DNA from 2 places in the Priestia sp. YIM B13491 genome. Region 1 is predicted to be linked to the other one. Evidence: a T-box and tRNA genes for the amino acid it is inferred to sense, from the RefSeq annotation. Region 1 holds a T-box; the other holds one or more tRNA genes.
What was found. A T-box is a leader RNA that pairs with one kind of tRNA and senses whether it is charged. The one in region 1 lies ahead of thrS (threonine--tRNA ligase), so its partner is inferred to be a tRNA-Thr.
Positions count from the first base shown of each region.

Region 2: it encodes a tRNA-Thr, which carries the amino acid that the T-box ahead of thrS (threonine--tRNA ligase) is inferred to sense. The anticodon was not compared.

Region 1 is NZ_JBHZOR010000010.1:40,209-44,644, reverse strand. Features, by position in the region: gene ACFX4E_RS24380 (alpha/beta fold hydrolase) at 1-744, shown strand, start outside; T-box leader at 1,303-1,530, shown strand; T-box leader at 1,569-1,795, shown strand; gene thrS (threonine--tRNA ligase) at 1,848-3,773, shown strand; gene ACFX4E_RS24370 (TIGR03943 family putative permease subunit) at 4,103-4,436, opposite strand, start outside.
Region 2 is NZ_JBHZOR010000001.1:958,424-962,859, reverse strand. Features, by position in the region: gene ACFX4E_RS04905 (ABC transporter permease/substrate-binding protein) at 1-1,464, opposite strand, end outside; gene ACFX4E_RS04900 (ABC transporter ATP-binding protein) at 1,464-2,414, opposite strand; tRNA gene ACFX4E_RS04895 (tRNA-Thr) at 2,680-2,752, opposite strand; gene ACFX4E_RS04890 (aromatic ring-hydroxylating oxygenase subunit alpha) at 2,962-4,014, shown strand; gene ACFX4E_RS04885 (DHA2 family efflux MFS transporter permease subunit) at 4,049-4,436, opposite strand, start outside.

The DNA.
Region 1 (4,436 bases):
CATGGTTGGACACTTGACCATCAAGTGATGTTAAATGCAATGGAACCGTTATTCGAGAAACGAAGCCATTGGAAGAGAATATACATAGACTTACCAGGGATGGGCAATTCCGAGCCTCAATTATCTATTCAGAACTCTGATAATATTTTAGAAGCGATATTATGTCTTTTGGACGAAATTATACCTGACCAACAGTTTATTGTTTGTGGCAATTCATATGGAGGATACATTGCCAGAGGTATAGTTCATTCACGTCAGGAAAAAGTTCGTGGATTACTACTAATGGCACCATTGATTATACCTGAACATGATGAAAGAGTGGTGCCCCAACAGACTGTTCTAAAGAAAGACAACGACTTGATATCACGTTTGTCTCCAGAGGAGGCTGATGAATTTTGTTCCATGGGGGTAGTCCAAGGTCAAACTGAATGGGAGAGGTTTCAAAATGAAATTTTACTTCCTTCTAAACAAACAAATCATGAATTTGTAAACAGCATTCGTCAAAATGGATATGGCTTTACCTTTGATATTTCATTTAAACTTGAGCATCCCACACTCATTATAACAGGGCGTCAGGATAATGTAGTGGGCTATCAGGATGCGTGGCAACTAATCGAAGATTACCCAAGGGCCACTTTTGCAGTGCTTGATATGGCTGGTCACAACCTACAAATTGAACAAACTGATGTATTTAATGAATTAGTGCATAACTGGTTAAACAGACTTGAACTGGACAACCTTTGATTGGTATAACTTATCTTTATACTCATACTTAACATAATACCTCTTTCCGGAAGACATCATCAAAGAGACCCCTTGCCGCATAAGGGGTTTGTTGAGTTCTCTTTTTATGGTTTATGCAGCTTTTTATACATCCTTGATTTATCAATGTTTGGCCTCGGGCTGAGTGACAAATAGATGAATAAAAAGTGCACCTTTTATTCATATGCGACATATGTAAAATATAGTATATATGGTAAAGATATGATATTATTAGTTATGGTGCTATGCTATGATTCTTCACTAAGTTTGAATCATGAAGAAGCAACCTCGTCCGCCATGTCGGGGTTGCTTTTTATTTTGCTATTTTTCTAACTCAACGAAATAGGATTACGTAAATTACTTTATGTTTGTGTAGGTCTCATTTTTTATGCATATGCCAGCTCCTCTAAATTAGTTTTTAGGGAGAAATTTACGTGCATATCTGAAACATAAATTAATTCTAATTAATTACATATTTAGAATTAAGTATTGACATTTACAAATAATATAAATTATAATTCTATTTATTGGAAATGAACATGTTGAGCGTTGAAAAGGACACGAATTATTTTTATATTTCTTTACAGAGAATAGGGCCTTTGGCTGTGAGCCCTTAAGAAAGAGAAATAATTTACCACCTTGGAGCTATTGTGGGGAAATATGTAGATAGAGTAACCGCAATCGGGAAATCCGTTATCTTTTTGAGAATATAACACTTGTAGTGTTTTATAAAATTAGGGTGGTACCACGACCGCACTCGTCCCTGTTAGAGGGATGAGTGCGGTTTTTTATGTTCAAAAATAAATAGGTAAGCAACGAAAAGGACATGAATTATTTTTACACTTCTTTACAGAGAATAGGGTCTTTGGCTGTGAGCCCTTAAGAAAGAAAGATAATTTACCACCTTGGAGCTTTATTAGTGAACTAGTAGTAATTAATAACGTTTGCGACGTTACAGCACCAGAGCCATTGATATATTTATATTGATGGGAATTTGGGTGGTACCACGTGTGAAAACATACTCGTCCCTTACTTAGGGACGAGTATGTTTTTTTTTTGACTTTATTTAAATAGGAGAGGTTATCATGAGTAAAGATTTGGTTCAAATTCGTTTTTTAGATGGAAATGAGAAAGAATTTTCAAAAGGTATTACATTACATGCTATTGCAGAATCCATTAGTTCTAGCCTAAAGAAGAAAGCTATTGCGGGTAAAGTAAATGGAGAATTGTATGATTTGCATCGAGCCATTAATCAAAATGCAGAAATCGAAATTTTAACAGTAGATTCTGACGAAGGTCTAGAAATTATGAGGCATACAACAGCTCACATACTTGCTCAGGCAGTAAAAAGAGTACATAAGAATGTGAAGTTAGGGGTAGGACCAGTTATTGAAGATGGATTTTATTACGATATGGATCTTTCTACAACGATTGCTTCTAATGAGTTACTACAACTCGAACATGAAATGAAGAAAATTATTAATGAAAATCATCCTATTGAACGTACTGAAGTGACACGTAGTGAAGCTGAAAGAATATTTAGCGAGATAAACGACGAGTTGAAACTGGAGTTATTACGTGATATTCCTATGAATGAAACAGTTACGATTTATAAACAAGGGGAATTTTTCGATTTATGTCGAGGCCCACATCTTCCTTCTACTGGAATGGTTAAGGCGTTTAAATTAACAAAAGTATCAGGAGCATACTGGAGAGGTAACAGCGACAACCAAATGTTACAACGTGTATATGGCGTAGCTTTTCGTTCTCAAAAACAGTTAAATGAGTATCTGATGTTTCTAGAAGAAGCAGCGAAAAGAGACCATAGAAAATTGGGAAATGAACTAGAATTATTTATGTTTTCTGATGAAGCACCTGGAATGCCTTTTTATCTAGCTAAAGGACAAATGGTTAAAAATCAGCTGGAGCAATTCCTACGATCCGTTCAAGAAAAGCATAATTACGAAGAAGTACGTACTCCTTTTATGATGAATCAACAATTATGGGAAAAGTCTGGTCACTGGGATCATTATAAGGATAATATGTATTTTTCAGAAGTGGATAACGCTAAATTTGCATTAAAGCCCATGAACTGTCCTGGTCATATGCTTATCTTTAAAAATAAGCTCCATTCCTATAGAGATTTACCCATTCGAATGGGAGAATTCGGTCAAGTTCACCGTCACGAATTCAGTGGGGCTCTAAATGGATTATTAAGAGTACGTACGTTTTGTCAGGACGATGCTCATATCTTTGTTACTCCTGAACAAATTGAAAGTGAAATTAAATCGGTCATTGAATTAGTCGATTATATCTACAAAACATTTGGTTTTGAATATGATATTGAACTTTCAACTCGACCAGAAGACTCAATGGGAGAAGATAGCTTATGGGAACTTGCTGAAAGCTCTTTAGAAAACGTATTAAAAAAATTGAACTTTGATTATAAACTGAATGAAGGCGACGGAGCATTTTATGGTCCTAAAATCGATTTTCATATTAAAGATGCCTTAAAAAGAAGTCATCAATGTGCAACAATTCAATTAGACTTCCAGCTTCCAGAAAAATTTGATTTGAATTTTATTAACGAAAAGAACGAAAAACAGCGTCCAGTTGTCATTCACCGTGCAATTTTTGGATCTCTTGACCGTTTCTTTGGGATTTTAATTGAACACTTTGGAGGTGTCTTCCCAACATGGTTGGCACCTGTACAGGTAAAGGTTATTCCCGTATCGCTGAAAGCTCACCAGCAATATGCACAACAAATTAAAGAAACGTTAGGACAGAAGGGAATTCGAGTAGAATTAGATAATCGAGAACAAAAGCTCGGATATAAGATTCGAGAAGCTCAAGTGGCTAAGGTTCCTTATATTTTGGTATTAGGAGATAAGGAAATGGAAAGTAACTCCGTAAATGTACGAAAACACGGAGAGGAAAAGTCTGAAACGTTCAATTTAGATAAATTTATTGAAAAACTTCAGGATGAAATTGTTGAAAAGAAACTGAGATAATGAACAAAAAGAAGGTTCCTTAACATTCGACAAGGAACCTTCTTTTTGTTCTAATAATCATGTTTATGGTAACAGGATCTTGAAGGATCGATGATAGTAAAAATCAAAAAAATTAAAGCGCTGAGATTCGCATTAATTGTTCTTGTTCTATGTAAAATTAAAGTTAATCTCCTTTGAGAACGTTTCTCCACTTATTAAATAGAATAAGAAATTTTACAGTCCTTAAAAGTATAGTTTTTTAGACACCATTGTATTTCCCAAGTATCTAACATAACGAATAAATTACGTGTAGTTGGCCCTTGGTAGCATACATATATCTTATAGTCTTTTTATTCTTCAGGGCCTATCAGTTGTTCACCTTGATAAAGTTCATATACGTACGGATTGTCAGGCTGGTCAATGGACTCAATCTGTTGAACCTGAATATAGGGGACATTTTCTTCGTTATACGTAGTTTTTTGTATAATTCCTTTTATATGAACCCAAGTATCTTTTTTTAATGTTGAGGCATTTTCTAGTGTAGATAATAAGCCGTATACAGATGCATCTGCTGCACAACAAGATATTCCAAAACGAGCAACAACAAATTGATTATCTTTAAATCCTTTTTCATGGTATACAAAGCCACTGACTTCGATTTTTTTTCCAACAAACTGATCTGTA
Region 2 (4,436 bases), on a different contig from region 1:
TCCTTTCGCATTTACTTGATAGTTCATTTCACGCATTTCGTCATCACTGATTTTACCGCCCAGTTGATTTAAGATTTTTTTCAGTTCAGGGTGCTCTTTTAGCGTATCTTCACGAAGCACAGGCGCTCCTTGATACGGAGGGAAGAACTGCTGATCGTCTTTTAAGACTTTTAAACCAAACTGTTTGATTTCAGGGTCCGTTGCGTAAGCATCAAGCATGTTAATATCGCCTTTTTCTACAGCGCGATAGCGAAGCTTCGGCTCCATCGTTTTAATATTCGGGAAGGTAAGGCCATATTCTTTTTGAATGCCTACATAGCCGTCTTCACGATCTTTAAACTCAAGCGTAAATCCTGCTTTTACTTTATCTGTTGCATTTGCCAAATCTGAAACAGTCGTTAGATTGTTTTCTTTGGCAAATTCTTTTGTCACGGTCAATGTGTACGTATTATTAAACTTCATTGGATCTAAATAGACAAGGCCGAATTTCTTTTGAAATCCTTCTTTTGCCTGCTTGTACACCTCTGTTTCATCTTTGCTGTCCGGCTGTTCCTTTAGATGCGTCACAATGGCTGTACCCGTATATTCAGGGTACAAATCAATTTCCTTGTTACGCAGAGCCTCAAATACAAATACCGTTTTCCCAAGCGACGAACGAAGATTTACTTTCATATCGGTTTGATCTTCAATTAATTCTTTGTACATATTAATTAAAATATCTTGTTCTGCACCAATTTTCCCTCCGATAACAAGGTCTGGTTTTGTTGCGCTCATCGCTGCAAACGGAGAAACAAGAATGAGTATTAATACGAGGATCATAATAAACGAGCGTTTTTTGGACCCTTTTTTAGCTGAGTGTTCAATCGTTCGCAGAATTCCATCAAAAATAAGCGCTAATAATGCTGCTGGAATGGCTCCTAATAAAATCAAACTATTATCGCTTCGGTCAATACCAAGCAAAATTAAGCTTCCGAGTCCGCCCGCTCCGATAAGAGCCACGATTGTTGCTGTACCAATAATGAGTACCATCGCTGTGCGAATTCCGGCCATAATGACAGGAAGCGCTAGAGGAAGTTCTACTTTAATTAATCGTCTCCATGAGTTCATCCCCATGGCTTTGGATGCTTCAATTAAAGATGGGTCCACTTCTTTAATTCCGGTATATGTATTTCGTACAATAGGAAGAAGCGAATATAAAAACAGTGCAATAACCGCGGGAAAGGTTCCAATTCCGACAAGAGGAATCAGTAATCCTAATAAAGCGAGTGAAGGAATGGTTTGCAGTACGGCTGTTACACCAATGATCGGTTCAGCAATGCGGTCATGCCTCGTTAAGTACAGTCCGAGCGGCACTGAAATTAATACGGCGATAACAAGGGCCAGTACTGAAATTTGAATGTGTTCAAGAAGAGCTTGAAACAGTGCATCTCCTCGTTGATCTAATAATGTGCTTAGTGCATTCATTACAGCGTTCCTCCTTCTTTCGTTTTATCAGAAAGAAACGCTAATAGAGTTTTGCGCGTTACAACGCCAATGCGTTTGCTCCCTTTTTTCACGGCTATTGCTTCATGGTCGTAAAGGGCGTCCATTGCCTGCTGAACAGTGGCGGTTGAAGCTAGCTCTTCAGTAGGTTCTACGTCTGGCTGTTCACTTTCTTTGACAAACATATCCAATGTCTCAAATAAAGCATTTCCTTGATTTCCAATAAATGTTTTTACAAATTCATTTTTAGGCTTTTGAATGAATTCCTCTGGGGTTCCAACTTGAACAATTTCCCCGTCTTTCATTAGGCAGATACGATCTCCAAGCGTCATCGCTTCGCTCATATCGTGCGTAACAAATACAAATGTTTTTTTGATTTTTTCTTTTAAGCTAATAACATCTTGCTGAAGCTGTTCGCGGCTTAACGGATCGAGGGCACTAAAGGGTTCGTCCATTAAAATAACGGGGGGATCAGCTGCGAGGGCACGTGCTACACCTACACGTTGCTGCTGGCCACCTGAGAGCTCAGACGGCTTTCGGTTTCGATACTGCTTTGGGTCTAGTCCTACCAAGGTAAGCAGTTCATCAATGCGCGTTTTGATTTTGTTTTTCTTCCAATGCTTCATCTCGGGTACAATGGCTATATTTTCAGCGATGGTCATATGAGGAAAAAGAGCAATCTGCTGCAGAACATAACCAATGTTCCAGCGCAGCTCATGTATGTTGTGGTCCGATACGAGCTTATCTTTTATGTATAGTTCTCCTTGGGTAATATCATGAAGACGGTTAATCATTTTTAAGGTGGTTGTTTTCCCACACCCACTCGGACCAATTAAAACGAAAAACTCTCCTTCCTTAATTTCTAGATTAATATTTTTCACGGCGGTCGTACCGTCTGGATATTGCTTTGACACATTCTTAAACGTAATCAAATTATCGTTCACACTCCCTGTTGAAATTTAACCCCTAGTTTCGTGTACCCAACACTTAGAGGCAATAAACATTCTTTTAAGAATATTTCTAAATATGATTCATAAGACATAGTGGAAAAGATACACATATTTTCTCACAGCCTCCTAGTAAGGCTATCAAACTGTTAAAGTTTTCACAAGGCAGGAAAGAATAATTTGGAGAATAATTTTAAAGCCGACACAAATAAAAAAACCTTCTTTCAACAAGAAAGAAGGTTTTTTAGTATGCTAGCGACAGGGATCGAACCTGCGACCTCTTGCTTACCATGCAAGTGCTCTACCTACTGAGCTACACCAGCGTCTTGGAAAATTATATCACGTTTAAATTCATTTAGGAAGCGCTTTTTTAAATTTTTTATTGATATATTCTCTAATTTGCGTCTTCTGAAATTCTCACTTTCTACAAAGTTCCATATTTTATGTTAGAACTCCTTACATAAATTGTGTGAATTTTCTTTTTTTATATTACCCTTAGTAAAAGAGCTTACAAAAGAAGGGAAGAAAATAGATGGAACAACAACCAACCATGACAAAATCAAAAACGGCAACTCCCTACCCAAGAGACTGCACGTTCAGCCTGGAAGATTGGACGACGCTCGCTAAGTATTGGTACCCCGTCGCACGCTGCAGTGATGTAACAGAGAAACCAACGTCCGTAAAACTGCTAGATGTAAATCTAGTTCTATACCGTACCACACACAAAGTAGTAGCGGCTCGTGATTTATGCGTTCACCGAGGCACCCCGCTTAGCATGGGCTGGGTGGAAGATGATGAAATTGTCTGTCCTTACCACGGCTTCCGCTATGCAACGGACGGCGCATGCACGTCGATTCCAGCTCACCCTGATGCCAACATTTCTCCCCGCCTGTGTATGGCCGTCTATCCAGTTATTGAACGATTTGGATTAGTGTGGACTTCCCTGACAGGAGAACAAGATAACCTGCCTTACTTCGATGCGTGGGAGGATCCTGATTTTCAGCAGATTGTTTGTCCGAGCTTTGATATCATGGGTTCGGCCGGTCGTCAAATGGAAGGCTTTTTAGACGTAGCTCATTTTGCCTGGGTTCACACGGACACATTTGGTGATCGAAACAACGCCTTTGTGCCTAAATATAAAGTAAGCGATACAGATTATGGGCTTCATGTAGAATATACAAGCACCGTGAGCAATTATTCCAAAGAACAGCAGCATTTAAATCCACCTGATTTTAAATGGCTTCGCGTCTTTGATGTTTATCCGCCGTTTACAGCTACGCTAAAAGTATACTTCCCAGAAGGCGCAGAGCTGTGGATTATGAATGCAGTCTCTCCTATTTCAGCCCGCGAAACACGTTTATTCGCACCAATCGCTCGAAACTTTGACAAAGATTCTCCCGTTGAAGGTGTGTATGACTTTAACCTTCGGGTCTTTGACGAAGACCGTGAAATGGTTGAAAACCAAAAACCTGAAGACTTGCCTTTAGACCTGCAGATGGAAGCGCATATTATGGCTGATCAAACGTCCATCGGCTACCGGAAATTATTAAAGAAAATGGGCTTAAGCTTTAGATATACAAGCTAAAGAAATCCCCGCTGTCTCAGCGGGGATTTCTTTTTCATTTAGCAAACTGCTCGCGTCCTGCTTTTTCCTTTACCACTTCATCTTCACTTGCCGGCATTGCGCGTTTCATAAACAATGAAAGAATTAAGGCAACCACCACTAGTACTACTGAGACGGCAAACGCATCGTTAATCCCTTGTACCATTGCCTGCATCCCAATCTGTTCTTTCATTTGAGCTGCCCCGGCTGCGGTTGTATTCGCTGCTCCCGCTCCGCTCATTGCATCTTGAGCGAGCTCTTTTGCATGCGTAGCTGTACGGTTTGACATCACCGTTACTAAAAGAGCCGAACCAATAGCTCCCGATACTTGTTGAAGCGTGTTATTCATCGCAGTACCATGAGGATTAAAGCGCTGCGGCAGCTGATTTAATCCGTTTGTCATA